One region of the Nonomuraea sp. NPDC052116 genome, then DNA from elsewhere that is predicted to be linked to it. Evidence: riboswitches for the same ligand, from Rfam matches in the RefSeq annotation. Region 1 holds a riboswitch; each other region holds the start of a gene.
What was found. Region 1 has a riboswitch for cyclic di-AMP ahead of AB0L65_RS19765 (CHAP domain-containing protein). Riboswitches for the same ligand answer to the same signal wherever they lie in the genome.
Positions count from the first base shown of each region.

Region 2: it holds a riboswitch for cyclic di-AMP, as region 1 does, so the genes downstream of both, AB0L65_RS28875 (C40 family peptidase) here and AB0L65_RS19765 (CHAP domain-containing protein) in region 1, are expected to answer to the same signal.
Region 3: it holds a riboswitch for cyclic di-AMP, as region 1 does, so the genes downstream of both, AB0L65_RS42090 (GH25 family lysozyme) here and AB0L65_RS19765 (CHAP domain-containing protein) in region 1, are expected to answer to the same signal.

Region 1 covers NZ_JBFAWA010000009.1:249,651-260,080, reverse strand. Annotated here, with positions in the region: gene AB0L65_RS19785 (DUF6716 putative glycosyltransferase) at 1-370, opposite strand, end outside; gene AB0L65_RS19780 (hypothetical protein) at 373-1,317, opposite strand; gene AB0L65_RS19775 (aldo/keto reductase) at 1,415-2,236, shown strand; gene AB0L65_RS19770 (Gfo/Idh/MocA family oxidoreductase) at 2,256-3,209, shown strand; cyclic di-AMP (ydaO/yuaA leader) riboswitch at 3,327-3,464, shown strand; gene AB0L65_RS19765 (CHAP domain-containing protein) at 3,478-4,164, shown strand; gene AB0L65_RS19760 (YoaK family protein) at 4,420-5,166, shown strand; gene AB0L65_RS19755 (alpha/beta hydrolase) at 5,132-5,509, opposite strand; gene AB0L65_RS19750 (TetR/AcrR family transcriptional regulator) at 5,612-6,346, shown strand; gene AB0L65_RS19745 (YciI family protein) at 6,429-6,869, shown strand; gene AB0L65_RS19740 (RNA polymerase sigma factor) at 6,966-8,267, shown strand; gene AB0L65_RS19735 (multicopper oxidase family protein) at 9,005-10,408, shown strand.
Region 2 covers NZ_JBFAWA010000016.1:60,315-70,744, forward strand. Annotated here, with positions in the region: gene AB0L65_RS28835 (PH domain-containing protein) at 1-944, opposite strand, end outside; gene AB0L65_RS28840 (PH domain-containing protein) at 941-1,441, opposite strand; gene AB0L65_RS28845 (hypothetical protein) at 1,438-1,665, opposite strand; gene AB0L65_RS28850 (histidine kinase) at 1,771-2,982, shown strand; gene AB0L65_RS28855 (response regulator transcription factor) at 2,979-3,626, shown strand; gene AB0L65_RS28860 (phosphotransferase family protein) at 3,627-4,688, opposite strand; gene AB0L65_RS28865 (NYN domain-containing protein) at 4,833-6,155, shown strand; gene AB0L65_RS28870 (NlpC/P60 family protein) at 6,287-7,261, shown strand; cyclic di-AMP (ydaO/yuaA leader) riboswitch at 7,656-7,820, shown strand; gene AB0L65_RS28875 (C40 family peptidase) at 7,894-8,409, shown strand; gene AB0L65_RS28880 (hypothetical protein) at 8,823-9,641, shown strand; gene AB0L65_RS28885 (M48 family metallopeptidase) at 9,956-10,430, shown strand, end outside.
Region 3 covers NZ_JBFAWA010000028.1:95,562-105,991, forward strand. Annotated here, with positions in the region: gene AB0L65_RS42045 (SDR family oxidoreductase) at 1-221, shown strand, start outside; gene dgoD (galactonate dehydratase) at 233-1,378, shown strand; gene AB0L65_RS42055 (MBL fold metallo-hydrolase) at 1,379-2,020, opposite strand; gene AB0L65_RS42060 (LysR family transcriptional regulator) at 1,965-2,885, shown strand; gene AB0L65_RS42065 (TetR/AcrR family transcriptional regulator) at 2,898-3,512, opposite strand; gene AB0L65_RS42070 (hypothetical protein) at 3,627-4,013, shown strand; gene AB0L65_RS42075 (patatin-like phospholipase family protein) at 4,037-5,062, shown strand; gene AB0L65_RS42080 (MarR family transcriptional regulator) at 5,225-5,725, shown strand; gene AB0L65_RS42085 (DUF4142 domain-containing protein) at 5,773-6,474, opposite strand; gene AB0L65_RS42090 (GH25 family lysozyme) at 6,738-7,505, opposite strand; cyclic di-AMP (ydaO/yuaA leader) riboswitch at 7,517-7,661, opposite strand; gene AB0L65_RS42095 (MBL fold metallo-hydrolase) at 8,120-9,511, opposite strand; gene AB0L65_RS42100 (metal-sensitive transcriptional regulator) at 9,594-9,863, opposite strand; gene AB0L65_RS42105 (Lrp/AsnC family transcriptional regulator) at 10,133-10,430, opposite strand, start outside.

The sequences.
Region 1 (10,430 bases):
ACAGGTCGCACCCGCTGCGGAACAACCACGCCTTCTCCGTCGCCGGCACCGAGATGCCCGGCAGCCCGCTCACGAACACCGGCCGCGGCCGCAGGTCGCCGAGCACGTCGGCCACCAGCACGTCCACCACCGGGCCCGTGCAGGCCACCAGCACCACGTCCGGGCGGATGCGCTCGGCCAGCCGCCGCACGGACCGCGCCGAGACCACCGGCGGCGGCTCCAGACCGCCCACGGCGGCGGCGATCTGCTCCGGCGAGGGCGCGATCGGCGTGCGCACCACCACGAGCTCCGCCGTGCCGCCGGGGGGAAGGTCGCCGAGCAGGCAGGCCGCCCACTTCAGATACGAGTCGGAGTCGGCGACCGCCAACACTTTCAACCGGACACTCCTGTCAGATGCGAGCGAAGGGCGGGGGCCGCCCTGCTGGTCCACCAGTCGTCAGGAACGTCCACGGGCTCCACGGCGACACCGCGCGGGCTGAGCAGCACCCGCAGCGAGGTGATCGCGGTCGAGGGCAGGCTGAGCACGCGCTGGCCCGCGTCCAGGCCGCGCAGCGTCAGCTCGGCCGGCGCGCCCACGTCGTGCACGGTGATGCCGGGGCGCTCCCTGATCAGGGCCACGTCCACGGGGTCCTCGCGGCGGTGCGGGTAGTACGCGAGCGGCTCCTGGGCCGCCAGGTCCGTCAGCCAGCGCAGGTAGTGGTCGCGGTGCACGAGCCCGTTGCGGACGAGCGAGGTGCCGAGGACGACCGTGCGCTCCGCGGGCCCCTCCGCGCTGGGCGGCTGGGCGCGCAGCCAGTCGAACTGGTGGCGTACCAGGTTGATCCCGGCCCGCCGGACGCCGTCCGCCAGGGCCTCGTCCACGGGCAGGGCGGTGAAGACCGACACGTCGCTCAGGCGCAGCCGCAGCGCGGCCGCCAGGCCCAGCACGGAGCGCAGCTTGGTCGGCTGGGCCCTGGCCCGCAGCAGCGGCCGGTACGGCCCCGCGGCCAGCAGCTCCAGCAGCCGGAGCGTGGCCAGCCCGTCGTCCACGATGACGATGCGTCCGGGACGCGAGGTGAGCCAGCGCATCTGCACCCTGCCGGAGAAGGCGTCACCGACGGCCTGCACGCGCCTGGGCATGCGCTCACGCGGCTCCGCCAGCTCCAGGCCGTCGGGCAGCCCAAGAGACCTCAGCTCCCGACGCGTGGCCTTCAACGGCCTCAGACCGGCGCGCGGCACGACCACCGTCTCGGGGCCGAGCACGCCCGCGTAATGGGCCTCGACGGCGCACAGCATCTGGAGCGGTGACTCCACCCAGGCCGACGCCTGTTCGACCACTCCTGTCCTCCCAGCCGGGTGATGGCCCGTTCACGACCGCTTCAAGCTAGCCCCGCCGCCTTAAGCCACCAGAAACGCGACGTGAACAATGGAGAGTATGAACTCGCTCATGCTCAACACCGACGGCGTGCAGATCCCGCAGCTCGGCTACGGCGTCTGGCAGGTGCCCGCCGACGAGGCCGCGCGGGCCGTCACGACCGCGCTCAAGGCCGGTTACCGGCACGTGGACACCGCCGCCGCGTACGGCAACGAAGAAGGCGTGGGGCAGGCCGTACGCGAAAGTGAGCTGCCGCGCCGGAAGCTGTTCGTGACCACCAAGCTGTGGAACGCCGACCACGGCCGCGCGGAGGCGGCCTTCGACGAGTCCCTGGCCCGGCTCGGCCTCGACTACATCGACCTTTTCCTCATCCACTGGCCGGTGCCGCAGCAGGACAAGTACGTGCAGGCGTGGAAGGCGATCGAGAAGATCTACCGTGACGGGCGCGCCAAGGCCATCGGCACCTCCAACTTCAGCATCGCCCACCTCACCCGCCTCATGAACGAGACCGACCTCGTGCCTTCCATCAACCAGATCGAGCTGCACCCGTACCTCCAGCAGCGCGAGCTGCGCGCCTTCCACGAGGCCAACGGCATCCTCACCGAGGCGTGGAGCCCGCTCGGCCAGGGCCAGGGCCTGCTGAACGACCCCGCGCTGGCCAAGCTGTCGGACAAGTGCGGCAAGACGCCCGCGCAGATCGTGCTCCGCTGGCACCTGCAGCTCGGCCACGTCGCGATCCCCAAGTCGGTCACCCCGGCGCGCATCGCCGAGAACATCGGCGTCTTCGACTTCATCCTCGACGCCGAGGACATGGCCGCCATCGGCGCGATGAACAGGGGCCAGCGGATCGGACCCGACCCCGACACGTTCAACATGACCTGACTCGTCTACGATCTCCCGCGTGCGGGATTTTGCGTGGGGCATAGCGGCGACAGGGAATATCGCGCGGACCGTCGGGGCGGCCATCGCGGCCGAACCGGGCATGCGGGTGGCCGCCGTCGGGTCGAGGAACCTGGGGCGGGCGCAGGCGCTGGCCGCCACGCTGGGGGCGGAGTCCGCGTACGACTCCTATGAGCGGCTCTGCGCCGACCCGGCCGTGGACGCGATCTACGTGGCGACGCCGCACGCCCAGCACCTGGAGGTGGCCGAGGTCGCCATCGCCGCGGGCAAGGCCGTGCTGTGCGAGAAGCCGCTGGCCGCCACCGTGGACGACGCGGAGAAGATGGTACGCCTGGCGCGCGAGGCGGGCGTGTTCCTGATGGAAGCGATGTGGATGCGGTTCAACCCGCTCGTCCAGAAGATCGCGGCCGACGAGCGCTTCGGCGACCTCCGCTCGGTGCACGCCTCCTTCGGCTTCGCCAAGCCCTACGACCCGGAGCACCGGCTGTGGGCGCCGGAGCTCGGCGGCGGGGCGCTCCTGGACCTGGGGATCTACCCGTTCGGGCTGGCCCAGCTGATCCTCGGCATGCCCTCCGACCTGCGGATCACCGGCACTCTGGCGCCCAACGGCGTCGACGCGGAGGCCGGCGGCGTGCTGCTCTACCCCGGTGGCAGGAAGGCTCTCGTGGAGACTTCGTTGCTCGGGAATTACCCGAACCATGCCAGTGTTGTAGGGACTCAGATGCGGGCGGACCTCCAGGCACCGTTCTGGGCTACGCCGCGGATTCTGCTGTCCGGGCCCTCCATGGAGCCGGAGGAGTACATCCTCGATCCGGCGGACAACGGGTACGCCGGGGAGCTCCGTGAGGTCCGGGCCGCGACGGCCGAAGGCAGGACCGAAAGTTCGATCATGCCGCTCGACGAATCCCTTGCCATGATGGGGCTTCTGGCCGAGGCTCGCAGGCAGGTCGCCTAGCTGGGCCTTTATCGATTTGTAACGCTCTTGCCTTATGCATTACGTTTGAGGCATTCTTGAGACATACGTCCGGTTTGTCCGGACTTGTCCGACCATCGCACGACACATCACAGGAACGTCCTGTGACCGCTGAATCCGCCCTCGGGCGGAACCGGGGACCCACGTCCTTTGGGGTGAATCGGCACTTCGGTGCCGTAGGGCAGCTTCCACGTCCGAACCCGTCAGCTAACCCGGTAAGCGGCATGGAAGCAAGGAGTAAACCCCCTCGATGGCCAACATCCGCTTTACCTCTGCTGCGAAGACCAACATCGCCCGCGCCCTTCTCGGCGCCACCATCCTCGGAACCGCGTTCGGCGCCCACATGACCAGCGCCACCGCAGCAGACAAGCAGCCGATCGACACCGTCGCCGGCACCGCCACCGTCGCCGACCACGCCGAGCGCTCGCGCGAGACCAAGGTCAGCGTCACCGCCGGCCAGGTCCTGGCGCTCGCCAAGTCCCAGGTCGGCATCACCGAGAACGCGGCCGGCGGCGGCACCAAGTTCCAGCGCTGGTACGCCAACTCGCAGCGCGCCGCGGAGACCATCGCCCGTGACGGCGGCAGCCGCGCCGACTACCTGAACGCCGCCTGGTGCGCGATGTTCGTCTCCTGGGTCGGCGAGCAGACCGGCGCCCGCTCGCAGATCGGCTGGGACGCCTGGACCGTCGCCCACGCCAAGTGGTTCCAGGCCAACCACCGCTTCGGCACCGAGGCCAAGCCCGGCGCCATCGTGTACTTCTCGTGGAGCGGCAGCAAGAACCTCGACGACATCAAGCACGTCGGGTTCGTCGAGAAGGACAACGGCGACGGCACCATCTCGACCGTCGAGGGCAACACCGGCAACGGCAAGGTCGAGGAGCGCGTCCGTCCCAAGTCCCAGGTCGTCGGCTACGGCTACCCCCAGTACCGTTCCTGACCGGACCGTCCCCCTCCAGGCTGGACTCCCCCAAGGCACCTCCTGGCCGGCCTTCCCCCAGCGCCGAACGAGCGCGCGTCCCGCAACGGGATGCGCGCTCGTCGCGTTTCGCCCCGCAGGTGCGGCGGGGTGCCGAGCGGAACCCGGCGGCCGGTGCCGTCCGGCCGTCGCGTTTCACCCCCGCGAGTGCGGCGGCCCGCCACCGGGGAAGACCCGAGGCGAACCACCCGCGACCTCGCCAAGGAGCCGCCCACCATGCCAGCCGCGCGCAGACGTCCCGGAAGGCTGGTCCGGAGTGGGCTGCGACGGGTCGCCGACGGGCTCTTCCCGCGCGGCGCCAACCCGCACGGCGTCCTGCCCGCCCTGCTGATCCTCCTGGCCTGCGTCACCGGCCTCGTGGACGCCGTCAGCTTCCTCGGCCTGGGCCGCGTCTTCGTCGCCAACATGACCGGCAACATCGTCTTCCTCAGCTTCGCCCTGGCCGGGGAGGCCCATATGTCCAAATGGCCCTCCCCGGCGGCCCTCGTCGCCTTCGGAGCCGGCGCCTGGAGCGCCGGCCGGGTGATCAGGCACACCGCGAACGCGCGACGGGCGTTCGCCGCCGCCACCGCCGTACACGCGCTCCTCGTCGCCGCCGCCCTCGCCGTCGCCCTCACGGCCGGGCACCGCACGACCTGGGCCCAGGCGGCCCTCATCGCGCTGCTCGCGTACGGCATGGGCCTGCAGAACGCATCCGTACGGGCGCTCGGCGTACCCGACCTGGTCACCAACGTCCTCACCACGACCCTCACGGGCCTGGCCGCCGACACGCCGGGCCGGGCCGCCCTGCGCCGATCCGCCTCCATTGCCGCGATGTTCCTCGGCGCCCTGACCGGCGCCACCCTCCACCTCACGACCGGCCCCGCACCCGCCCTGGCGATCGCCCTGGCCCTGCTCACCACCGTCGCCCTCGTCGCCCGCAATGGTCTCAGCCGAGAAAGAACTCCGCCAGCGCCCGGGTGACCCCGGCCGGATCGTTCTCCATCGGGATGTGCCCCGCCCCGGGAACGCGCACCAGCGTCGTGTTCGGCACCTCGGCGGCGAAGCGCTCGGCGTACCGGACCTCCTGGAACGTGTCGTCCTCCCCCCCACACCAGCAGCTTCGGCGTCCCATCGGCCTTGAGCGCGGGCACCAGGTCCAGCGTGTAACGGCTGTCGGCCGCGCCCGCCAGCGCCATCCACGACCGGCCCACCCGCGGGTCGTTCCACGGATCAAGGTAATCGGCCGGCTCCGCCTCGGTGGCCGGCCGGGCGAGCGCGGAGGCCCTGGCCGTTCCGTCGGCGGACGACTGCGCCCCGACCGCACGCGCTTTTCTCGACCAGCTCGGCGCCTTTACATTGTAGATCAGCGTGTACGTCGTCTACTACTGATACGTTGTACACCAACTCGTCGAGAGGAGGGCGATCCATGGCTGCCCCGCGCAAGCCCAATGACAGGCCCCCGCTGTGGGCCCGCCTCGAGCGCCCGGCGCCCGCCCCCCGCCAGACCCTGTCCCCGCACCGCATCGCCACCGCCGCCGTGGGCGTCGCGGACGCGGAGGGCCTCGACGCCATCACCATGCGGCGGCTGGCCACCGAGCTGGGCGTCGCCCCGATGGCCGCGTACCGGTACGTGTCGGGCAAGGACGAGCTGCTGGAGCTGATGGCCGACCACGTCTACGGCGAGCTGGAGCTGCCCGGCGAGACGGCGGGATGGCGCGAGACGCTGCGGGAGATCGCCGTCAGGACGCGCGAGCTGGTGCTGAAGCACCTCTGGCTCGCCCAGCTCCCGCCGAGCGCGCTGCTCGCCGTCACCCCCAACCGCCTGGCGGTGGCGGAACGCTCGCTGCGCGCCGTCGACGGCCTGGACCTGGACGCCGACACCAAGCTGGCCGTCGTCAACACCGTCGGCTCCTTCACGCAGGGAGTCACCGGCGCCGAGATCGCGATGCGCCGGCTCATGGCGGGTCAGGGCTGGTCCAGCGAGCAGCAGGTCTACCTCAGCATGGCCCCACAGCTCACGTACCTCCTCGACACCGGCCGCTACCCCGGCTTCCGGCAGTACATCTACGAGGGCAGGCACAAGGACCGGCCGGACTGGCAGTTCGAGACCGGGCTCGAGTACGTTCTGGACGGCATCGCTGCCCGGCTGTTCGCGCAATGAATCTCCCGCGTACGTGTCGATCCCGCCTGTCGCCGTTCGACGCGTTCGACGAGAGCTCGAACCGGACGAAAGAGAGACACCCATGAAATTCATGATCGTCGGCAAGGCCAACGCGGAGACCGAGGCCGGGGCGCTGCCCAGCCAGGAGGTCGTGGACAACATGCACGCTTACAACGAGGCGCTGACCAAGGCGGGCGTGCTGCTGGCGGCCGAAGGGCTCTACCCGAGCTCGCAGGGGGCCCAGATCGCGTACAGCGGCGGCAAGGCGACCGTGATCGACGGCCCCTTCGCCGAGGCCAAGGAGCTCATCGCCGGCTTCTGGCTGATCCAGGTCAAGTCCCGGGAAGAGGCGATCGAATGGGCGATGCGCGTACCGGTGCCGCCGGGGTACGACGGGATCGGGCTGGACGTGTGGCGGGTGTTCGACGCTTCGGACGTACCGGACGATTCGCTGCCCGCGGACGAGCGGGACCGCGAACAAGCACTACGCGACCGCCTCGGCGTCGACACGCCCAACCCCTGACCCGCACGCGCCCGCCCCGACCCTAACCGCCCCCTGGGACACATGACGGGACGCGGGTTGCCATCGGCGCCTTCGTGCTGCTCTCATGGGCCGGTGATGGCTTCCGACACCGACGACCAGGCCCGAACCCAGGCCACCCCCCGCCGTGGGACGGAGACCCATCGGGCCATCGAGGCGGTGTGGCGGATCGAGGCGGCCCGGCTCATCGCCGGGCTCGCCGGGCTGGTGCGCGACGTCGGCCTGGCCGAGGAGCTGGCCCAGGACGCGCTGGTCGCCGCCCTGGAGCAGTGGCCGGAGTCCGGCGTGCCCCGCAACCCCGGCGCCTGGCTGATGACGGTGTCGAAGCGCCGCGCCATCGACCTGATCCGCAGGAACGAACGCCTCGAACGTAACCTGATCGAGCTCGGCCACCGCCTCGACACGGACGAGGACCTGCCCGAGGTGGACGAGATCGAGGACGACCTCCTGCGGCTGGTGTTCACGGCGTGCCACCCGGCGCTCTCCGTGGAGGCCCGGGTGGCCCTCACGCTCCGCGTACTCGGCGGCCTGACCACCGACGAGATCGCCCGGGCGTTCCTGGTCCCGGAGTCCACGGTGGCGCAGCGGATCGTCCGCGCCAAGCGAACCCTGGCCGACAAGAAGATCCCCTTCGAGGTCCCCCAGGCCACCGAGCTGTCGGCGCGCCTGGAATCGGTCCTGGAGGTCATCTACCTGATCTTCAACGAGGGCTATTCGGCGACGGCCGGCGACGACTGGATGCGTCCCGCCCTGTGCGAGGACGCGCTCCGGCTGGGCCGGGTCCTGGCCGGCCTGATGCCCAAGGAGCCGGAGGTGCACGGCCTGGTCGCCCTCATGGAGATCCAGGCGTCCAGGTCGGCGGCCCGGGTGAGCCCGTCCGGCGAGCCCATCCTCCTCCTTGACCAGAACCGCGCCCGCTGGGACCGCCTCCTCATCCGGCGCGGCCTCACCGCCCTGGACCAGGCCGAGAAGCTGGGGGACGGCACGCTCGGCCCGTACACCCTCCAGGCCGCCATCGCCGCCTGCCACGCGCGAGCCCTCAACCCGGAGGACACCGACTGGGTACGCATCGCGAGCCTGTACGAGGCGCTGGCCAAGCTGTCCCGCTCCCCCATCGTCGAGCTCAACCGGGCCGTCGCCCTCTCCATGGCCTACGGCCCCGCGGTCGGCCTCCAGCTCCTCGACCAGATCGCCGACGAGCCGTCCCTCAAGGACTACCACCTGCTGCCGAGCGTACGAGGAGACCTGCTCTTCAAGCTGGGCCGGAGGGAAGAGGCCCGGACCGAGTTCGAAAGGGCGGCGGACATGACCCGCAACGCCCGCGAACGCACCCTCCTCCGGGAACGCGCCACCGCCTGCCACGTTCAGGGGTCCCGGTAGTAATGGCGCAGGATCCAACGGATATGCCGCCCATCTGTGCTTATGCAAAGGTCTCAGGCTGGCACGATCCCGACTGGGTGAACTGCGACAGTGACTCCTGCTCAACACAGTCTGGCCGGCTCAGTCGCTCAGCAGTGAAAGGCCCTGCCACCAGGCGTACAGCGGCTGTGGCGTCCAAGCCTCGGCGGTCATGGCCACGGACTGACCTGTGTAGGTCCAGGCAGGGCCCACCAATACGACTCCACCCATGTCTCGGCGTCGGCGTCGCTGCGGAACAGCACGATCATCGGATCGTGAACCGGACCCGACCGGACGGCCGTGCAGTCCAGAGCGGCCACCGCACCGGCGGCCGCCGCAGTGGTCGGCGGTACCACCCGTCCGGTTGACCCCGACACTCAACACGCAAAGCCCAGGCGTGCTGCCCTGGGGCGGCGTACCGTCACGGCCGTGACACGCCAGAGCGCACCGTGGGTCGGCGGCGGATGCCCCGCAAGGCGAACACCGACAGCACGCCCCAGTACAGGACGGTGATGCCTGCGGCGAGCATGCGTCGATTGGCCGACCAGATCGCCTCCGCCCCGTGGGCAGGCCGGCGGCGTGGGGCGGTGAGGTGATCATGGACTGGCGTGGTGACGACGTCGGCTGGGTGCGGGTGGGCTTTCGGCTTGGCCTCGGATTAAGCGGCTCTGGCACGGGAAGCTGCGCTGGACGGACGGCATGCACATCGGGGGGTGTAAATGCGATTTCGACCCGGTCTGGCGGGCTTCGCTGCTGCCGGAACTCTCGTTTTCACTGCCGCGGCGGGTGGGCTCGCCGGCAGCCCGCCGCCGCCATTGGCAGCCGAAGGGGTCCCGCTGCGCGACCCGCCGCAGTTGGTGAGTCACCACGGAGTCCTGCGCGCCCATTTGGTCGTGGAGAAAAAGCGGGTGGAGGTGGCCGGCCGAACACTGTCGGCGCTGACCTACAACGGGCAGTACATGCCGCCCACGCTGCGAATTCGGCCAGGAGACAGGCTGGAACTGGCGATGGAGAACCGGCTGGGCCCTTACACCAATCTGCACGTGCACGGCCTGCACGTGTCACCGGCAGGCCACTCCGACAACGTCTTCATCCACATCCATCCAGGCCAGACGTTCCACTACTCATATCAGTTCCCGGACGATCTCGCGCCTGGCACCTACTGGTACCACTCACACGCGCATCCGATCTCGGCACAACAGGTCGCCGGTGGAATGTCGGGCATCATCGTCGTCGATGGGCTGAAGCGCTATCTGCCGCCGGGTCTGCGCATCAAAGAGCACGTCATCGCGCTCAAAGATTTCCAGGTGCAGGGCGACGCGATCAAAACCAAAGATCTCCACATCAGTGCGCCGACCAACCGGACCGTCAACGGCCAGCTGAACCCGACCATCCACATCCGCCCGGGCGAGATTCAACTCTGGCGGCTGGCCAACATCAGCGCCAACATCTACTACCGGGTCAGCCTGCAGGGACAGCCGTTCCAGGTGATCGCGCACGACGCCAATCCCGTCGACCGGATCTGGACGGCGGATTCGCTCCTGCTCGCGGCCGGTTCCCGGTTCGACGTGCTTGTACGAGGCGGTCCGCCCGGGCACGCCCAGTTGTGGACGCTCCCGTACAGCACCGGGCCCGCGGGCAACCGGTTCCCGCAAGCCACGCTGGCGACCGTTGTCTCAGAGGGCCCTGCGATGCACCCGCCGGCTCTGCCCGCGACGTTCGCGCCGACAGAGGACCTGGGCCATGCCGCTATCGCCGCGCGGCGCACCATCGTGTTCTCTGAGAACAAGGCGGGCACCGCGTTCTACATCAACGGCAAGCAGTTCGACATGAATCGGGTGGACATCCGGTCGAAGCTCAACACCGTCGAGGAGTGGATCGTCCGTAACGACAGCAACGAAGAGCATTCCTTTCACGTCCACACCAATGATTTCCAACTGATGAGCATCAACGGGCGACCCCATCAAGGGCATGGCTTGCAGGACACCGCAAGCGTCCCTCCCAAGGGGCAGATCGTCATCCGGACGCACTTCCAGAACTACACCGGCAGGACCGTCCTGCACTGCCACATCCTCAACCACGAAGACGCCGGCATGATGGCGATCCTGGAGATCGTCAAGTAACCCAAGGACCACCCCTGCACGA
Region 2 (10,430 bases), on a different contig from region 1:
TGCTCGTCCGCCTTGCCGAGCCCTGTGGCGATGGTCTTGACGCGGGCCCCGCCGCCCAGCCTCAGCAGCAGCGGCTCGCTGATCTCCACGCCGCGCAGCCTGCGCTCCTCCAGAGTCAGGGACCGGGTGGTCAGCAGGCCGCGGTGGAGGCGGAGGCGGCCGGGCTCGCGTTCCAGCCGGTAACGTCCCCACGACTCGGCGAACAGCAGGACGGCGCCCAGGACGCCGACGGCCAGGTTCACCGCGAGGATCAGCGGGACCGCCACCAGCGGCCGCGCCGTCACCCAGTCCCACAGCCCGTCGGCCGCCTCTGTGACGAGCCTCTTGGCCCCGAACGAGTTCAGCGCCTTGTAGAGCACCCCGAGCACCAGCGCGGCCCCCGTGAACGACCACAGCGACAGCGGCGCGTACCGGATCCACGACCAGCGCAGCTCCGCCAGCGGCCCCTCGCCGGACGCGGGCCGCTCGTCCTGGCGCAGCAGGGTACGGCGCAGCGACTCCGCCTCGTGCCTGGTCAGCGGGTCGAGCACGAGCTCGGTCCCCTCGGCCGCGTGCTCGCCCGTACCCACCTTGACCACGGTCAGGCCGAACACCCGCGCCACCGGGTCGGCCCGCAGGTTCACGCTGCGGACCCGGTCGAGCGGGATCGAGCGGTGCCGGCGGAGAGTGACGCCCGAGCGCAGTTCGAGGCGTTCCCGGGTGAGCCGCCAGCGCGTCGTACGGAGCCTGGCCACGTCATACGCCACCACGGCGGAGACGACCAGCGTCGCGGCCGCCGCGCAGACCGCCGCGATCCCGCCGATCGGCCAGTCCCGGCTCGTCAGGAAGCGCAGGAGACCGGCCACCACGCCGGCGACGATCGCCAGCGACTTGACCGCCGAGGCCAGGAGGCTCCGCCCCGCCAGCCGCCGCCAGCCCTCCTCAAGAAAGGGGTCGTCGTTCACGTGGCGTCCCCCGGCGTGGCCTGGGTGAGGGCGGTGAGGCGTTCGGCCAGCTCGGCCGCCACCTCGTGGTCCAGCGCCTCGATCTTGATGGCCCCCGCGGAGGAGGCCGTGGTCACCGTGACGTCCGCCAGCCCGAACAGCCGCTGCACCGGCCCCCGCGCGGTGTCGACCCGCTGGATCCGCGACATCGGCGCCACCCGCCAGGTGTGGGTCAGCCACCCCTTGCGGGTGTAGACCGCCTGGTCGGTGACCTCCCAGCGCTCGACCCGGTAGGTGGCCCGCGGCGCCAGGACGGCCAGCGCCACGCAGCCCGCCGTGAAGAGCGCCACGCACGCCCCCAGCCAGACCGGCCGCGAGGTGAGGATCCAGTACGCCGCCACCGCGCCGGCGGCCACCGGCACCAAGAGGATCAGCCCCTGCGCGGTCCACCAGGCGACCGCCCGCGGATCGGCCTGGTTGCGCGGCGGCCGCAGCCCGGCCGGCGTGCCCGCGTTCATCTGCCGCTCTCCGCGTTCTTACCCGAGTCGACCACGGCCAGCAGCACGAACCCGAGCACGCCGATCACGATGGCCGCGAACACCTCGTAGCCCTCCAGGAACGGCAGCCGGTTGACCACGAGCAGGTCGTGCGCCCACCGCCACCAGCCGAACAGGGTGTTCAGCAGGCCGCCCACTCCTTGCAGGAGCAGCAGCCAGCCGAGCAGCGTCAGCACCATTTTCATGGTCCCCAGCGTCGTCCACGGGTCACGGGGGCCGCGTCGGCCGTAGGTCTCGCGCGGCAGCTACTTTGGTCGCTGTCGCCGTACCCTCGGCAGGGCCTAATCTCGATGAACGTGACGCACGAATACCGGTGGGCGCTGCCGTCGGTGCTGCTCGGCGACGGCAGGGAGGGCGGCCGGGTGCGCCGCTCGACCCGCGACTGGATCGTCGACATCGTCATGTTCCTGCTCGCGTGCGGCATCACGGTCATGACCCTGCCGGAGCTCCAGGACGAGCCGGAGCCGCTGCAACTGCTGGAGCAGGTGGTGGGCGCGCTGTCGTGCGTGGCGGTGTGGCTGCGGCGGCGCTGGCCGGTGGGGTTCGCGCTGGTGGCCACCCTGCTCTCGTCCTATCTGGAGCTCGCCGGCGGGGCCTCGGTCGTCGGGCTGTTCACCGTGGCGGTGCACCGGCCGTTCAAGGTCTCCGGCCCGGTCATGCTGTTCTCCCTCGTCACGCTCGTGCCCTTCATCCTGCTGCGGTACCACACCGACGCGGAGCGCGGCGAGATGGTGGCCCTGTCCCTGGCGCTGATGCTGACCGTGTTCGCGTGGGGCGTCGTGGTCAGGGCCCGGCGGCAGCTCGTCTGGTCGCTCAGGCAGCGGGCCGACAGCGCCGCGGAGGAGGCCAAGCGGCTCGAACGCGAGCGCATCGCCCGGGAGATGCACGACGTCCTCGCGCACCGCATCTCCATGCTCAGCCTGCACGCCGGCGCGCTGGAGTTCCGGCCGGACGCGCCCGCCGAGGAGATCGTCAGGGCGGCCGGGGCGATCAGGACCAACGCCCACCTGGCGTTGCAGGACCTGCGCGAGGTCATCGGCGTGCTGCGCCACGCGGGGCCGGGCGGCGACGACGACCCGGTCCCCGACCGGCCGCAGCCCACGCTGGCCGACCTGCCCACGCTGGTCGAGGAGTGCCGCCACGCGGGCATGGACGTCCGGCTCGACCTGCGCGCCGGCGGCGACGCGCCGGAAGGGCTCGGCCGCAACGTCTACCGCATCGTCCAGGAGGCGCTCACCAACGCGCGCAAGCACGCGGGCGGGGCGCCCGTGGCGGTCGCCGTCTCGGGCACGCGGGGCGAAGGGCTGTCGGCGGAGGTGCGCAATCCCGTGGGGGTGCGCCACGTCCCGTACATCCCGGGCGCCGGGGCCGGGCTCATCGGGCTGACCGAACGCGCCGAGCTGGCGGGCGGGCGGCTGGAGCACGGCGCGACGCAGGACGGCGACTTCGTGGTGCGCGCGTGGCTACCCTGGCCGGTGGAGACGACTCGGGAGGACGCATGATCAGGCTGCTGATCGTCGACGACGACGCGATGGTGCGGGCGGGGCTGTCGATGATCCTGGGCGGCGCCGACGACATCGTGATCGTGGCCGAGGCCGGCGACGGGTCCGAGGTGCCGCCGCTGGTGGCCGAGCACCGGCCCGACGTGGTGCTGATGGACATCCGCATGCCCGGCGTCGACGGGCTCACCGCCACCGAGGCGCTGCGCGGCACGTCCGCGCCGCCTGAGGTGGTGGTGCTGACCACGTTCCACGCCGACGCTCAGGTGCTGCGGGCGCTGCGGGCGGGGGCGGCGGGGTTCCTGCTGAAGGACATCGCGCCGGGCGACCTGGTGGAGGCCATCAGGAAGGTGGCCGCGGGCGAGCCGATCCTGTCGCCCGCGGTGACGCGGCAGCTCATCACGCACGTGTCCGACGGCGCCGCGGGAGACCGTACCTCGCGGGCGAGGAAGCTGCTCGGCCGGCTCAGCGAGCGGGAGCGCGAGGTGGCGCTGGCCGTGGGGCAGGGCAGGTCGAACGCCGAGATCGCGCGGGAGCTCTACATGAGCGTGCCCACGGTCAAGGCGCACGTCTCGCGCATCCTGTCCAAGCTCGACCTCAACAACCGGGTCCAGGTCGCGCTGCTGGTCTACGACGCCGGCACGTAGTCAGCGGGCCAGGAGCTCCTCGATGGTGGCCCGGTGCAGCACCAGGTCGTCGGGGTCGTCGGGTCGGGGCTGCTCGCCGAAGTGGATCCGGCGCTGCCACACCCTGGCCATGACGATGCCGTGCCGGAGCGCCGCGTACATCTCGTAGAAGTCCATGTCGCGAGGCTCGTACCCCGTGATTTCCCGATATTTCCTGCAAACGTCTTCGCTGCGCATGAAGTCGGGCATGCCAGGAAAGCCTGCGGAGACCGTGATGTCCTGGAAGAAGCGGTGGAGGAAGATCATCCAGGACAGGTCCAGCTCGGGCGGCCCCACGGCGGCCATCTCCCAGTCGAGCACCGCGACCGGGGTGAAGTCCCTGAACATCATGTTCCCGATCCTGGCGTCGCCCCAGCACAGCACGTCGGGTCCGGGCTTCCGCGGCCAGTGCGACTCGAGCCACCGGAAGGCCCGGTCCAGCACCGGGATCGGCCGCTCGCCGTGGGCCCACTCGTAGTAGCCGCGCTGCGCCTCGACGTGCGCGCGCAACCCGGCGGCCCCGAACGGGGCCAGCTCCGCAGGTGTGAACTCCGCCCGGTGCAGCGCCGCCAGGACCGCCACGCCGGCGTCCTGCAGCCTGCGCCGGTCCGCGGGCGCCGCGTCAAGCAGCCAGCTCCCGAACGTGTACGGCATCACGTCCGGAGGCACGTCGCCGTCCTCGCGCTCCATGACGAGGAACGGCGTGCCCAGGTGTTCCGGGTCCGGCTCGAACCAGAGGGCCCTGGGCGCTGGGATCCCAGCTTTCTGCCTGGCCAGGCGCATGATCTCGAACTGCGCCCCAAGATCGTACGAGGGGAACACGGGAACGGCTTCTACCGCAGGTGCGAGCCTGGCTACGCAGCGCGTTCGCCCTTCGTCCCAGGTCGCGGTGAAGAACAGGGTCTCGCTGGACATGCCGTTCTCGGCGGGCCTGGACACTTCGGACACCGAGGCGCTCGCGCCGACCCTCCCGCGCAGCCAGCGGGCCAGGCTGTCGCGCAGTTCCACCAGGTCACGGGTGGAGGTGCGGATCTCTTCTGTCATGGTCGGCCTCCTGGGTGAACACCCGTCCCGGCTCAGTCGTATATCCCCAACCAAGCGCTTGTCTAGAGAGAGGTGGCCGTTACGGTCAGGTACGCGGCAGCCGTACCCTTGTCTGAAAGGGCATGTCACGAAGGGACAAGTGGGATGAGTTCAGCGGGTGAAGGCCTGTCTCGCCCGCTTCCCGAGCAGGTGCGGCTCAATGTCGTCGATCTGGCGTCCCAGGTCCTCGGGACGATGCCCGCTGCCTCCATACCGCCGCCCCTTCGCGGGATAGCCAAGTTCGACCCCCGAAAACGCGCCAAACTCGGCAGCGCGCCCATCGCGGCGCAGCTCGAGAACGACAAGAAGTTCCGCGAGCTGGTGGCCGAATCGGTGGAGGCCGGCTGGCCCGAATTGGTGGCATCCCTGGCCGAGGGAAATGTCCCGCCGGCCGCCGACCCCGTGCTCGTGGCCGCGGCCGCCTACCTCACCCGTCCGCCCGGCTGGGCGGAGATGATCGAGGTCGCCCGTACGGACCTGGTGCAGTCGGCCGTGGCGGCCGAGGGGTCGGAGCGCGAGGAGGCCGTCACCCGGCTCCGCGAGCAGCTCGCCGCGCAGAAGACCGCCGCCAAGGAGGAGGCCGATCGGCTGCGCGAGCAGATCAGGGCGGCCCGGGCGGAAAATTCTGATTTGAGGCGCAAGCTCCACGACGCCCGCGAGCGGGCCAAGGGCGCGGTGCAGCGGGCCGACGAGATGGAGCACGCGGCGGAGGACGCCAGGTCGGCCGCCACGGCCGCGGGCACCGCGGGCGAGTCCGAGCTGCGGCGGCTGCGCGAGCGGCTGGCCGACGTGGAGAAGCAGCTGGAGGCCTCGCGCCGGGCCGCCCGCGAGGGCAGGAGCATCGAGGACGCCCGCATCCGGGTGCTGCTCGACGCGCTGCAGGACGCCTCGGCCGGGCTGCGCAGGGAGCTCGCCCTGCCCACGATGATCAGTCGGCCCGCCGACTCGGTCGCCGCGGTCACCGGCGAGCGGCCCGGCGTCCGGGGGGTGCCCGCGCGGGCGCTGGCCGACGACGATCCGCAGCTCCTCGACCAGCTCCTGGCCCTGCCGCAGGTCCACCTGATCATCGACGGCTACAACGTGACCAAGACCGGCTACGGCACGCTCACCCTCGCCGACCAGCGCACCCGGCTCATGACCGGGCTCGGCGGGCTGGTGGCGCAGACCAGGGTCGAGGTCACCGTCGTGTTCGACGGGGCCGAGCTGAACTCCCCGGTGCAGGTCGTGGCGCCGCGCGGGGTGCGGGTGCTGTTCAGCCAGCCGGGGGAGATCGCCGACGATCTGATCCGCCAGCTCGTACGCGCCGAGCCGCCCGGCCGGGCCATGGCCGTGGTGTCGTCGGACCGCGAGGTGGCCGAGTCCGTCAGGCGGATGGGAGCCAGACCCGTTCCGTCTGGCTTGCTGCTGCGCAGGCTGGGCCGGGCCTAGATTACCTGCACCCCTTACGGGCGGATTTGCCGCGCTGTGCCAGGGATATTACGAATTGGGTGGATAGCGTGTGACCTCACCCGCCACTTCTGTACTATTCGCCCCAGATATCATCCCTGGGAGGCGACACAGTGAGGTTTGGCAGGGTGCCGGTGGCCGCGGGTCTCGCGTTCGGGCTGGTCCTGTCCCCCATGGGAGCCGCCGTCGCCGATCCCCGGCCGACCCTCGGACAGGCCAAGGCCAAGCTCGACAAGCTCAACGACAAGGCCGACAAGGTCGTCGACCGCTTCAACACGGCCACCGAGCGGTACAAGGCCGCCAAGGGCGCCTACACCAAGCTGAACGACCGCTACAAGACCAAGCTGGCGACGGTCGCGGACCTGCGCGCCCAGGTGATCGGCATGGCCGTCGACAGCTACAAGCTCGGCACCGACGTGACCTCCCTGCCCGGCCTGGTGAGTGCGGACCGCCCCGACGACTTCCTGATGAGCCTGGCGCTGGCCGGGCAGCTCTCGCGGGAGCGGGCGGAGAAGCTGGCCGCGTTCGACCGGGAGAACCGCGGGCTGAAGGTCGAACGCGACAAGGCGGAGGAGGCTTTGGAGGCGGCCGACCGGGAACGGGACGGGGTCGAGAAGGAGCGTTCGGAGATCATGAAGCTGATCTCCGAGCAGAAGAAGCTCCTGAAGAAGCTGGGCGCCTACAACCCCGGCAACCCGAACAGCGTCGGCATCCAGTACACGGGCCCGGCCTCGGGCAACGCCGCCGCCGTCCTGCGCTTCGCCTTCGCCCAGGTGGGCAAGCCGTACGTGTTCGGCGGGACGGGCCCGGGCGGCTGGGACTGCTCCGGCCTGACCCAGGCGTCGTGGCGCGCCGCGGGCGTGTCGCTGCCGCGCACGACCTGGCAGCAGTGGGCCTGGGGCGCGAGCCGCAAGGTCTCACTGAGCGCCCTCCAGCCGGGGGACCTCATCTTCAGCTCGAGCCTGGGTCACGTCAGTATCTACGCCGGCGACGGGAAAATCGTTCACGCGCCGCAGACGGGCGACGTGGTCAAGGTCGTCAAACTCTCGTCGTACGGCGGCCGCCTCGTGGGCGCCATCCGCCCGTAGCTACGACGCCGAATCGTTGATCGCATCAACCGAACGAGGTTCGGTTGATGAGTGATGGGAACGATCCAGCACGCCTGACGAGCCACAACAAGTGTGACAAACACGACATTTGGGGCCTGACAAACGGGCGCGAAATCAAATGTGAGCAGCGTCACATTTCGATAACGGAACCTGGTGTTCCAGCAGGGATTTCCCTCCTTACTGACTCCACTATCTGATCTTTACAGGCGGTGTCCCGCTTTGCCGATCCTTGACCCTTCGGCGTAGCTTCTGGCGACGTCGCGGTGAACAAGCCATGTCCCCCGCGAACCCGCACCGGTCTCTCCCGGTGTGAGACAGATAAAGATCCGCTGGTCAACCGCCCAAATGTCCCCATATCAACACGTTGGTCGGGACGGTTGGCCTGCCGAATCCGTGCAGCCAGGAGGCACGGAGCCGGGGACCCAGCGATCCCAGTTCCCCAGGGATCAGGGGGTGAATCGGCGCGCACATCGCGCCGTAGGGCGACTTCCAGGCCCGAATCCGTCAGCTAACCCGGTAGGCATTCGTGGAAGAGTCAAGGAGAAATCCTGTCTACCTCCCTGCATAACCCCCGTCTGTCCCGCATTGCCCTGAGTGGCGTAGCGCTCACGATGACCGTGACGGCCGGAGGTGCGATCCTCCATGCCCCAACGGCTCAGGCTGCCACGACCGATTCGGCTTCGACGACCAAGGCGGCCGCAACCGCCGGAACCTCGAAGACGACCTCGGCCGCGGCGCTGAGGGCGGCCAAGGTCGCCCGTCAGAAGGCGAAGGCCCGCAAGGCGGTCTCCGTGGCCAAGAACCAGGTCGGTGACCCGTACCGGTACGGAGGCACAGGCCCCGGTTCGTTCGACTGCTCCGGCCTCGTCCAGTACGCCTGGAAGAAGGCCGGGGTGAAGCTCCCACGCGTGGCGGCCAGCCAGTTCGCCCGCAGCAAGAACAAGGTCTCGTGGCGGAACCTCCGGCCCGGCGACCTGATGTTCTTCAGGGGGCTCGGCCACGTGGGCATGTACGTCGGCAAGGGCAAGATGGTCCACTCGCCTCGGACAGGCGAACGGGTACGCATCGACAAGCTGAGTGGATGGCGGCGGGCGTCGTTCGTCGGCGCTGTCCGTCCCGGCATGTGAAGAAGCCCCGCCCGGCTCCTCCGGGCGGGGCTCTCCCATTGTTGCTTTCATTTTTTACGGCGGAGCACGGGCGGCGCCACCCGCCGCACCTGGCTGAGGGCCTCCAGGGAGACGCCCGCTGACCCGCACAACGCACCCACCGCAACGGCACCCCCTCAAAACAGCCACCCCACCCCACCCACCCACCCCACCCGCCTCACGGCTTCCCGCGCCACGGCTCACGGCCCCACGACCCTCGGTCCAATGACCCTCGGCTCGCGGGCCAGGCTCCCCGTTCGATGGCGCGCGGTGTGCGGTCCTCTGGCGCGCAGCCACCGCATGCGGTGCGGGTGGGCGGTTCTCAAGGGCGCGCGGTTCTCAAGGGGGTGCGGAGTGGCCGGTCAAGGGCCGGCGGGCGGCTACGATCGGGCATCGTGTCAGGGCAGGTGAATCGGCGGGCCGCGATCGTCTCCGTCCTGCTTCTCGCCGTCACCCCCGCCAGCGCCCCCACCCCCGATTCCCCCATCCTTCCCGCCGAAGTCCGCGGCCTGTGGGGTGACGGCGAGGTCGTGGTCCGTGGGGCGCGGTCCGTGGTCGTCGGCCGGCACATCACCCCCGCCGAGCTCGGCGACATCGCGCGGAGGGCTGATCGGGCGGGGCAGCGGGTGTCGGCGGTGCTCGGAAGGTCAGTACGACCGCTCGTAGTCGTTCCCTCGTCCGCCGCCGAGGCGGCCGGGCTGGCCGGGGTGGGGCGGGTCGACGGGCTGGCGGCGGTGGCCGATCGCGGGCGCGTGATCATCGTTCCCGAGTTCTTCGCCAGGCTGAACTCCACCGGCAAGGACGTCGTACTCGCCCACGAGCTCACCCACGTCGTCGCCGGCACCGACCGCCTGCCCCCATGGCTCTATGAGGGGTTCGCCGACTACGTCGGCTATCGCGACTCCGGACTCCCCGTGAGGACCGCGGCCGCCGAGCTCGCCGCCGAGGTGCGGGCCGGGAGGCTGCCGAGGGAATTGCCCGGACCTGCGGCTTTCGCGGCTGACGGGCGGGACCCCGTCCGGCTCGCCCGGGCGTACCAGGAGGCTTGGCTGGCGTGTCGCTTCCTGGCTGACCGGTTCGGTGAGGGGACGCTGGTGAGGCTCTACCGTGACGCCCGCGCGGGCGGCGTAGACCGAGCACTCGCCGCGCTCGGCCTCTCCGCGGCCACGCTGACGGCACGGTGGCGCGACTACGTGCGAGACCGGCTCGCGTGAGGGGGAGGCAGATGAGCGAACGGCGGAACGTGGACGACGCGTCGCAAGAGGCGTCGAAGGAGGGTGAGGAGGCCGGAGGCGCCACGGCTCTGAGTGGCGAGGCGCGCGGTCACGGTGAGAGCGCGTCAATGAAGAGGGAGAGCGCCGGCCCGATGCCGGGAGGTGGCCCGTCCGTGAAGGGGGAGGGCGTCGGCCCGACGTCCGGGGGTGGCGCGTCCGTGAAAGGGGAGAGCGCGGGCTCGGTGGCCGGTGGCGGGGTGTTCGTGAAGGGGGAGAGCGGGGGCGGAAGACGGGGGCAGAGTGAGGGTGTGTCCGTGAACGGGGGAGGGCCGCCGGAGTCCGACGGCGAGCGCCGGCTGAGGCGGCAGGCGGCGGTGGCGGCCGTGCTGCTCGGCCTGGTGATCGCGGCCGTGGCCGCCTTCAGCACCCCCTGGCACCTCCTGACCTCCGGACCGCCCGACCCGGCCCGCGACTTCACCGCCGCGCAGATCGCCAGGTCCGAGGCGTTCGACGCGGCCAGCACCCTGCCCGCCTACCTCTCGCTGGCCCTCACGCTGATCATCGCCGGGCTGCTCGTCGCCACGCCGTTCGGCGTGAAGCTGGTGGCGTGGCTCAAAGGCCCCTGGTGGCTCCGCGTGGTGCTGGGCGTCGTGGTCATCACCCTCTTCACCCAGCTGATCAAGCTGCCGATCGCCATGTGGGGCGAGACGCTGCTGCGCGGTTACGGCCTGTCCATCCAGACCTGGGGGTCCTGGGCAAGCGACCGGCTCAAGAACATAGGCGTCGACG
Region 3 (10,430 bases), on a different contig from region 1:
TCAACGTCGTCGTCCCCGGGCCGATCATGACCGCGGCCTGGGACGGCATCGGCGAGCAGGGCCGGGCCGCGACGATCGCCGAGACCCCCGCGGGCCGGTTCGGCCGTCCCGAAGAGGTGGCCGCCGCGGTCGCCTTCCTCGCCTCGGCCGAGGCCTCCTTCATCACCGGCGCCTGCCTCAAGGTCGACGGCGGCTGGAGCATCTCCACCACCTCCTCCTAGAACGGACCCCCATGAAGATCGTGTCCATGGACACCTTCCTCGTCCCGCCCCGCTGGTTGTTCCTGCGCGTCCGTACCGACGAAGGCATCACGGGCTGGGGCGAGCCGGTCGTCGAGGGCCGCGCCGAGACCGTCCGGGCCGCCGTCGCGGAGCTGAGCGAATATCTCGTCGGCGAGGACCCCCTGCGCATCGAGGACCACTGGCAGGTCCTGACCAAGGGCGGCTTCTACCGGGGCGGCCCGGTGCTGTCCAGCGCGGTCGCCGGCATCGACCAGGCCCTCTGGGACATCGCCGGCAAGGCCGCCGGGCTGCCCGTGCACGCCCTGCTCGGCGGCCCGGTCCGCGACCGGGTCCGCATGTACGCGTGGATCGGCGGCGACCGCCCCGCCGACGTCGCCGCCGAGGCCCGAGCCCAGATCGAGGCGGGCTTCACCGCCGTCAAGATGAACGGCTCGGCCGCGCTGACCCCCATCGACACCCCGGCCCGCATCCGCGAGGTCGTCGAACGGGTGACGGCGGTCCGCGAGGCCGTCGGCGAGGAGAACGACGTCGTCATCGACTTCCACGGGCGCATGTCGACGGCGATGGCCCGGCGGGTGCTGCCGCTCATCGAGCCGCTGCTCCCGCTGTTCGTCGAGGAGGCGGTGCTGCCCGAGCACACCCCCAACCTGGCCGCCCTGGCGCGGTCGACCTCGATCCCGCTGGCCACCGGCGAGCGCCTCTACTCCCGCTGGGACTTCCGCGAGGTGCTGCGCGACGGCATCGCGGTGGCCCAGCCGGACGTCAGCCACGCCGGCGGCATCTCGGAGGTGCGCCGCATCGCCGCCATGGCCGAGGCGTACGACGTCACGATGGCCCCGCACTGCCCGCTCGGCCCGATCGCGCTGGCGGCGAGCCTGCAACTGGCGTTCGCGATCCCGAACTTCCTGATCCAGGAGCAGAGTGTGGGCATCCACTACAACCAGGGCAACGACGTGCTCGACTACCTGGTCGACCGCACCCCGCTCCGGTTCGCCGGCGGTTTCGCCGAACGCACCGCCGTACCGGGCCTGGGCATCGAGGTCGACGCGGCGGCCGTGGAGCGCGCGGCCGAGCGCGGGCACCGCTGGCGCAACCCGGTCTGGCGGCACCCGGACGGCTCCTTCGCCGAATGGTGATCAGGCGGGCAGGGTCGCCGCGACCGCGGTGAGGGCCGCGCGGGCGTCGGGGAGCGGTTGGCCATGACCGACGCAGGCCAGCCGCGCGTCGATCTCCGCGAGCCTGCGGAAGGAACCGAGCAGCTCTGAGCGGTCCAGATTGAACACCCCGGGCATGACCTGTCCGTTGACGTGCGCGACCGTGTCCCCGGTGAAGAGAACCCCGGAGCGTGGCAGGTGAACCGCGATGCTGCCGTCGGTGTGCCCGGGAGTGTGGATCACCCGTGCGCCACCGCCGAAATCGATCGTGTCGCCGTCCTCCAGCTCGCGATCCACGCGGCACGCGGGCGCGGCGGGCAGCGGATGGGCCCCGAGGTCGCGGTGCAGGACGCGCTCCTCGTCGGTGAAGAGGGGCGGAGGGGCGGGCTTCTCGCCGCGGATGACCGGCGCCTCCAGCCGGTGGGCCAGCACGGTGACGTCGCCCCACCCGCTGATCTCGGCGGCCCCGCCGCAGTGGTCCTCGTGGAAATGGGTGAGCACGACCCGCTTGACGTCGCTCCTGCGGTGGCCCAGTCGCTCGATCGCGGCCGCGATGTCCTTGCCGGAGGTGGCGACGCCCGCGGAGGAGCTGCACTTCGGCCGGGCCGGCGCGCGGCTGTTCATCAGCCAGCAGGCGCTGTCGAAGCGGATTCGCCGGCTGGAAGAGGTGCTGACGGTGCCGCTGTTCGAGCGGACGACCCGCGCCGTGGAGCTGACCGAGGCGGGGGAGCGGTTGCTGCCCCATGCTCGTGACGCGGTCTCCGCGTTCGACCGGGCGATCCAGGCGGTCCGCTTGGCGGACGACCCGTTGCGGATGGACGTGTACGACGAGCGGTTCACGCCGCTGCGGATGGTGCGTCAGGCGAGCGAGCGCGACTCCCGCGTACGGATCGAGCTGAGCATGCGGCAGGGGCTGTCCGTGGCGTTGCCGGCCCTGCGGCGGCAGGAGCTCGACGCCGCGTTCGGGCGCGTGCACGACACGCCGGCGCCCTGGCCCGCCGAGCTGGCGTACCGGCTCGTGCGTCTGGAGCCGCTGCACGCGTTCGTGCCCGAGGATCACCGCCTGGCCGCCAGGGACGTGCTGCGGCCGGCTGACCTGCGCGAGGCGGGCATCGCGATGCCCGACCCGGCGGGCGCGGCGGAGTGGCGCGGTTATCTCGTACGGCTGGCCGACCGGTTCGGCGTGCCGTTGCGCTTCAACGCTCCGGCCATCGGCCAGCGGCATCTTGTGGAGCAGTTCCTGGCGGAGAAGAGCGCGGTGGGGCTGGGCGAGATGAGCATCGACCCGGCCGGGAGCGGCCTGCGCCGCATCCCGATCGTCGAGCCGACGCCGCTGATGCCCTGGTCGATCGTCTGGCATCGGCGCAATCCCCGGCCGCTTCTGCGGGCGCTACTGCGGCAGCTGCGCCCGCGCCCGCTGCCCGCCCCCTCCGACCCCGGGGTATGGGTGCCCGAGATCGACCTGACCCCTTTGGGCTCCGACGGCTGAAGCCATGCGTGTTCACGTGCCAGGCGCGGCTACCGCCCTGCCCGCCAGGTGGTTGCGGATGGCGGTCCTGGCGCGCTCGTAGGCGTTCGGGTCGTCGTGCAGCAAGGAGACGGCGTTGGCGTTCTCCATGAAAGAGATCAGCTCGAAGGCGAGCTGGTCGGCGTCCGTGTCGTCGGCGAGCTCGCCCAGCTGGCGGGCATCCTCGACGGTACGCGTCACGAAGCGGATCCAGTCGAGGCCGGCCGCGGCGACGGCATCCCGCACCCGGCCCGGACGGGCGTCGAACTCCGCGGTGACGGCGAAGAAGAAGCAGCCCCCGGGGAAGACCCGCCGCTGCGAGTAGCTCAACCAGCTCTCGCACAGCCGTCGCACCCTGCCCAGGCCCGGCGGCACGGTCAGCGCGGGCTGGACGACCTCGTCGACGAACACGCTCATCGCGATGCGGATCGTGGCGAGCTGAAGCTCCTCCTTGGAACCGAAGTAGCCGAACAGGCCGCTCTTGCTCACGCCGAGCTCCGTGGCCAGCCGGCCGATCGACAGCCCTTCCAGCCCGTCCTGCGAGGCGAGGTCCGCCGCCCGGCGCAGGATCACGTCGCGGGCCCGCTCGTCCCGCGGCCGTCCCGCCATCTCCACCCCTTCTGCGTACGAACGTTCGGCCCAGGATAGCGGCTTGACGTCATCTTCGGTATGTTCCTATTCTCGGCACGAACGTTCGTACAAAGAAAGGGGTGGAGCAGCGGCATGCTGAGATCCCGATGGACTCCCGGACCGGCGGCCGGCGCCACCGGCTCGGTGCTGGTCAGCGTCACCGACTTCAAGATCAGCCGGCCGCTCGACCTGCCCGGCGTCTACCAGGCCGGGCTCACCCTGCGCCGCGCGTGGCCCGACCTGCCCGGCGCGGTCGGCATGTGGCTGTGGACGGAGCCGCTGGCGGGCAGGTGCGGCTCGGTGTCGATCTGGCAGGATGAGCAGGCCCTGCGCACGTTCGTCGCCTGGCCGGACCACGTCGCCATCGTGCGGCGCTACCGCGGGCGGGGAGAGCTCAGGTCCACCACCTGGACGACTACCCAACCCGACCCCGGCGTCTGGGCCCGGGCCCGCTCGTACCTGTCCGGCGACCGTGACTAGCCACACCACACAAAGAAGGACATATGCCACCCGAGACCGGCGAACACGAAGTGCTGCGCGTCATAGCCGACCGGGTCCGTAGCGGCAGCCGTCCCGGCGCCCGCCAGGACGGCCACCGGGTGGCCCTGGCCATCGAGGGCGGCGGCATGCGCGGCACGGTCTCCGCCGGCATGGCCCTGGCCCTGCACGAGGCCGGCGCGGCGCACGCCTTCGACGCGGTCTATGGGGCATCGGCCGGGGCCATCACCGGGGCCTGGCTGCTGAGCGGAACCCCCGAGAACCTGACCGGCTGGGCCGAGCCCGTCTACGCGCGAGCGATGATCCGCCCGTTCAACCTCCTGCGCGGCCGTCCGATGGTCGACGTGCGGAACCTGGTCGAGTACCTGTACTGCGAAGTGACCCGGATGGACTTCGACGCGGTCCTGACCAACCCGATCGAGTACCACCCGCTGGCCACCGACGTACAGACCGGGCAATCCACCGATCTGCGCCCCCATCTGACCGGTCCCGTCGAGCTGCGGCTGGCCCTGCGGGCCAGTGCGGCGCTGCCGTTCCTCGCCGGTCCGCCGGTCGAGCTGGCCGGGCGGCTCTTCTACGACGCGGGACTCGCCGAGTCCATCCCGTACCGCACCGCCCTGGCGCAGGGCGCCAGCCACGTCCTCGTGCTGCGGTCCCGTCCCGCGCCTTCGGCCGCGGCCGGAGCACCGGCCGCGCGACCGTCCTACGGATCGCGCCTGATCGCCGCGACCGTCCTGCGGAGCTACCCCGAGGCACTGCACCGGAGTTTCTACGCGCGCGACCACCGCTTGCTGCACGACGACACGCTGCTCGCCCGGTACGACCGGCCCGAGCCCCGGACGACCCCTCCACCCGCCGACGGCCAGGCCGCGCCCGATCCGGCGGTGCTGTCCGTGCGCCCCGCGCCTGACTCCCCGCGCATCGGCCGCCTCACCCGCGACGGCAAGCCCCTCAAAGCCGCGCTCGAAGCCGGGCGCGCAGCCGTCAACCTGCTGCTGCAACCGCTCGGCCGGCCGGCCGCCGCACCATAGACGCGACTCCGCCACGCGGCCGGGTGTCGCCACTTGGCGATGCTCCACGCGGGGCCAGGTGCCGGTCCGGCCAGACGCGCCGTCCGCGCCCGGCGGCGGGGCGTTGCGGAGGTGGCGGGATCTCGTGCCCGTGATCCGCCCCGCGCATGTACAACAGTGCCTATGAAGGATGACGATGACCTCCAGGCGCGGGGAGAGGATCTTTCGGCTGTCGTCACGGCGGTGCTGACCGGGTCGCGGCTGTTGGTGGCGGTCGCGGTGAGGTCATTGGGAGCGGTCGGGGACAGGGTCACGTTGCCGCAGTTCAGGATGCTGGTGGTGCTGGCCGGCCATGGTGAGACCAAGCTGGTCACGATGGCGGAGCTGCTGGGCGTCAACTCCTCCACGGCGATGCGGATGGCCGATCGGCTGGTGGCCGCCGGGTTGATCGTACGGGAGGTCAATCCGCACAACCGGCGCGAGAGCCTGATGCGGCTGACGGACGAGGGACGCCGCATCGTGGACGAGGTGACCGCGCGCCGCAGGGAGGAGATCGGCGCGATCGTGGCGCGGATGTCGGCCAGGCAGCGCCGGGCGCTCATCTCGGCGATGAACGCCTTCAACGAGGCGGGCGGCGAGCCACCCCTGGACGTGCCGAACCCGCTGGGCTGGTCCGCCGTCTGAATCGCTTACGCGGCGGCCGGAAGCCGTGCGGGCTCCCTCCTCGGCCGTCAGATGGACGGGGTGGGGAAGCTCTCGGGTGTCGTCAGGCCGGTGCTCTCCAGGAGGCGCTGGTGGTTGAGCACCGCGGCGTTGGCCTGTTCGGAGAAGCGCCGGACCAGGGTGTTCTGCGTGGTGCCGCGTACCGTGCCGATCAGGCTGAAGATCTGTCCGTGCGCCAGGCGCAGCCATTTGACGTACGTCTTGTCATAGGCGGATCCGGACCTGCCGGAAATATCTGTCATCCAGTCCTGCTGCTGAGGCGTGGGCTTCACCGGCAGTTTGACCTTCAGCTTGGCGGCCACATCGCGCACCTGCCCGTCGAGCATGTCGTGCTGAGCCGCGATCTCCTTGCTGACCTGGCGGACGCGGGCGCTGTTGGCGCGCTGTATCGCGTCCTGGGCCATGGGCATCTCCCACAGGCTGGCGAGCCGGACCTTCTTGATGAGCTCCTGGTCGGCCTCCGACAGCGGTCCCCACTTGGTCTGCCGGGTGCGGGTCTCCGGCTCGTCCTCCACCGGTTGGACGGTGGGTGCGTCGGTCGGTCCGGTCTCGATGTCGGTCGGCTCGGTGCCGAGGCCGGCGGTCGGCTCGGTGCTGAGGCCGGCGGTGTCAGAGACGGGCGTCGGCGTGTAGCCGGCGCAGGCGGTCAGAGTGCAGAGGGCGGCAATGCCGCAACTGATGAGAGCGCGACGGCTGTCGAGGAGTCGCATACGCCGTCATCCCCTTCCGGTCCCTTGGACGCGGCCTTCGTGAGTGGCGCCGGTCACTGAGGGATACGCGGGAGGGTGCGGGAGTGTTCATGGCATTGTGCAAGATTTGCATTGCGCAAGACTGCCGGGGTCCGCTGAGCCGTTGCCCGAGGCGGCCTTCACCGGTGCCATCCGTGGACGGCGTCCACCGCGTGCTCCTCCGGGCCGAGAGGAGCACGCGGGGCGGCGTCCACCCGATCGCGGTGCGGACCCGCCGTGTGGGCTCAGGCCGTGGGGCGGCCCAGGCCGCGCAACTGGTCGGCGGTCAGCGCGGAGACGTTCTGGTCGACAGGGGACTCGGAGTACTGGTGGATGGCCCAGGACTTCCAGTCGGCGGGCGGGGAGATGGCCCCCTTGGCCTTGCTGTAGTGGGCGACCCACAGCGGGTACTCGGACAGGCCCTTGCCGTACTTGTTGGCGAAGTTCCAGCCGCTGTAGAACATTGGGGTGATCCCCGTCTTGTCCTTCACGTACGACAGCCACGTCTTGGCCCAGGCGTTGACTTCGGCGACGGATCTGCCGTTCGCGGTCTCCAGGTCAAGGACCAGCAGGTCGCCGGCCTTGGCGGGCTGCGAGTTCACCACGGACAGGAAGTGCTCGGCCTCCGCGATGGGATTGTTGCGGGGATGGCCATAGTGGTACGCCCCGCGCACGATGCCCTTCTTGCCCAGCTCGCGCCAGTGCCTGGCGAATGAGGCGTCGCGGAAGGACGTGCCTTCCGTGGCTTTGATGATGCCGAACTTGGCCGGGCTGGCATTCCAGTCGTACAGGGGCTCGTAATTGGAGATGTCCAGGCCGTAGATGAGGGGTCCGGCTGCCTGACGAGTCGCCGGCACCGGGTTCTGCGCGGTGGGCGATGCGAAGGCGAAGGTGGCGATGGCGGCGGTTCCGGCGAGGATCGCGACGGCGACGGTGAAGCTGAGGTACTTGGTGAGGAGATCGCGGTGATTCTTGAGGATGTAGGCGATTGTGGCAAGCCGGGGCTTGGACATGAGGCATTGACTCCTTGCTTCCATACCGCCTACCGGGTTAGCTGACGGGTTCGGGCCTGGAAGTGCCCTACATGGCGCAGCCTGGGCTGGCGTCTGATTCACCCCAAGAACGTGGGTCCCCGGTTCCGCGAGGCGCGGATTCGGCGGCCGGACGCTGTCCCCGAAGGGCTTCTTCGGGCAGCGCGCGGTCCGGTCAACGAAGCGGCAACGATGTGGCGAAAGGGCTCCACATGTGTGCCGCAACTAGGCAAAAGATAGACATATACCCATAGATGGCGCAAGTAGCGCAAATCGGATTCGCGGGTGTGGGCGACTGGGCGGCGCTGAAATGCCGTGCCTGTAGGGATTCTGGCACTTGGCAAAAAATCGGGGGCGTCGCTTCCGGGCCTTTATGATCTCGGCACAGGTGGGGCAGGCCATTCATGCGTTGCCATTGTGACAAAACACCGTTCTACCGGTAATCGTGACTCCAGCCCCGTCCTTTGACGTCCGCGGCGCCGTCGGGCACGCGGGAGCCGGGCGGACTCCAACTCTCCGGGGGTCCGCACGTCGATCGGCCCCGGCGGGTCACCGGATCCCGGCAGGTGTCCCGGCGTCGCCGGTGCCGAGGGTGGTCAAGCGGGCTCCTCATCGGGGGTGGTGATGGGCAGGCCGGCGTCGGCGGCCCGGGGGTAGGCGTCGTCGATGTGGACCACCTGGCGGCCGCTGCGGGCCAGCAGGCTCGCGGCCGCCGCGGCCCGGTAGCCGGTGCCGCAGTGCACCCACACCGTTCCCTCCGGCACCTCGGCCAGGCGCTCCGGCAGCTCGGGCAGCGGGATGTGCACGGCGCCGGCCACGTGGCCGGCCCGCCATTCGTTGCCCATGCGCACATCCAGGACGGTCAGGCCGCCGACCGGTTCCCCCGCGCGAGCGGCGGCCAGGTCGGCGAAGGTCGCGGTGGCCAGCTCGGCGATCAGGCCCGGGTCGTGTCCGGCCCACTGTTCGACGGAGCCGGTCGAGGCGGCGGCCGGGCGGTCTATGCCGATGCGGGCCAGCTCGCGCTGGGCGGCGGCGACCTGTTCGGCCGACTCGCCGAGCAGCGTGAGGGGTGCGCCCCACGGGGCCAGCCAGCCCAGCCAGGTCGCCATCGGCCCGTCCAGGCCGAAGCTGAGTGTGCCGGCCAGATGCCGGTCCGCGAACGCCTTGCGTGAGCGCAGGTCCACCACCCATTCGCCCGCCCGCAGGCGAGCCAGCAGCTCCGCGCTGTCGGCCCGCCGCGCCGGGGTCAGGTCGATCGGCTCCGCTCCGGCGGCGTTGCGCGCGCCCATATGGGCGTAATAGGCGGGGTAGGCGTCCAGGCCTTCCAGGATGTGGGTGACGAAGTCGTCGGCCTCCATCCGCAGCACCGGGTTGACGTCCTTCTCCCGGCCGATGGTCGAGGCGGACGCGCCGGACTGCGTGACCGCGCAGAAGCTGCCGAACCCGTGCGTCGGCCAGAGCCGCGCCCCGTCGGGCAGCAGGCCGGACAGCCGCCGCGCGGAGGCGTGCTGGTGGCGGGCCAGGGTGCGGGCGTGCTCGGCGCCCAGCAGGTCGGTACGCCCGGTGCCGCCGAACAACAGCGACCCTCCGGTGAACACCCCCTCCGGCCCGCCCGGCCCGGCCACCACGTAGGACAGGTGGTGGAAGGTGTGCCCCGGCGTGCCCACCACGTCCAGCCACATCCGCTCGGAGACGGCGACCCGATCTCCGTCATGCACCGGCACACGGTCGAAGCCGACCTCCTCGGCCCCGCCCACCAGGTACGCCGCCCCGCTCACCCGGGCCAGCGCCAGGCCGCCGGAGACGTAGTCGTTGTGCAGATGGGTCTCCACCACGTGGGTGATCCGCACCCCCAGGCGGCCGGCCAGCGAGAGGACGCGGTCGATGTCGCGCTGCGGATCGACCACCACCGCGACCTGCCCGTCATGGGCGAGATAGCTGCGGTCCCCCAGGGAAGAGGTCTCGATCACCTCGACCTGGATCGTCATCTCCTTGTCTCCTTTCGATCGTCAAATACCCCGGGGGGTATCAAGAGAACATACGGGTGCCCCAGGGCACCCGATCACACGGTCACGAAAGAGCGAGGAACAGCTTCTCCAACCGCTCCACGCTGATCGGCGGCTCCTCACCCTGCTCGCGCGCCACCTGGCACTGCTGCAACCCGGTCGAAATGATCTTGAATCCGGCCCGGTCCAACGCCTTCGACACCGCCGCCAGCTGCGTCAGCACCTTCTCGCAGTCATCGGCGTTCTCGATCATCGCGATCACCCCGCCGAGCTGGCCGTGGGCCCGCTTCAGCCGCGTCAGCGCGTCCCTCAGGACGGTCGCGTCCATCTCCATCCGCACCACCTCCGCGCCCAATATACCCCCGGGGGTAACTCGGCAAGGGCCGCGGCGGTAGTCAGCGGCGCTGAGAGCCCTGGTCCACCTTGATCAGGGTTCCGGCCGGGGGCGGTGACGTGCTGGAGCCGCGCGTATTTCCGACGGGAGCAAGGGAACGAGAACGTGATCTCGGGACCTGACGTGCTCCTACGGGCGGCGGCGAGGAGGTCCGGCGAACGATTCGTCATGACGCGCGGGGTGTCGTGGGCGGCGACAGGTTGAGGAACTCAGATCTCGGATCGGCGAAGGAGGCCGGTCCTCTTCGGTGAGCTCAGGATCGGGGTCACCTCCAGCCTGCGGACATCGTCAAGCGATCCGACGGTCTCGGTGAGAAAGGAGTACAGCCCGCCCAGATCGTCGGCCGCGACGGCCACCAGGAGGTTCGCCGCCCCGGTCGTGGCCGCGGTGAACCGCACCTGCGGATGCCGGCTCAGCTCTTGTCCGGTCGCTTCCAGGCTGCCTGGACCGGTGGCGATCCACAGCAGCGCCTCACTGCCGATGCCCAGCAGCCTCAAGTCCACTTCG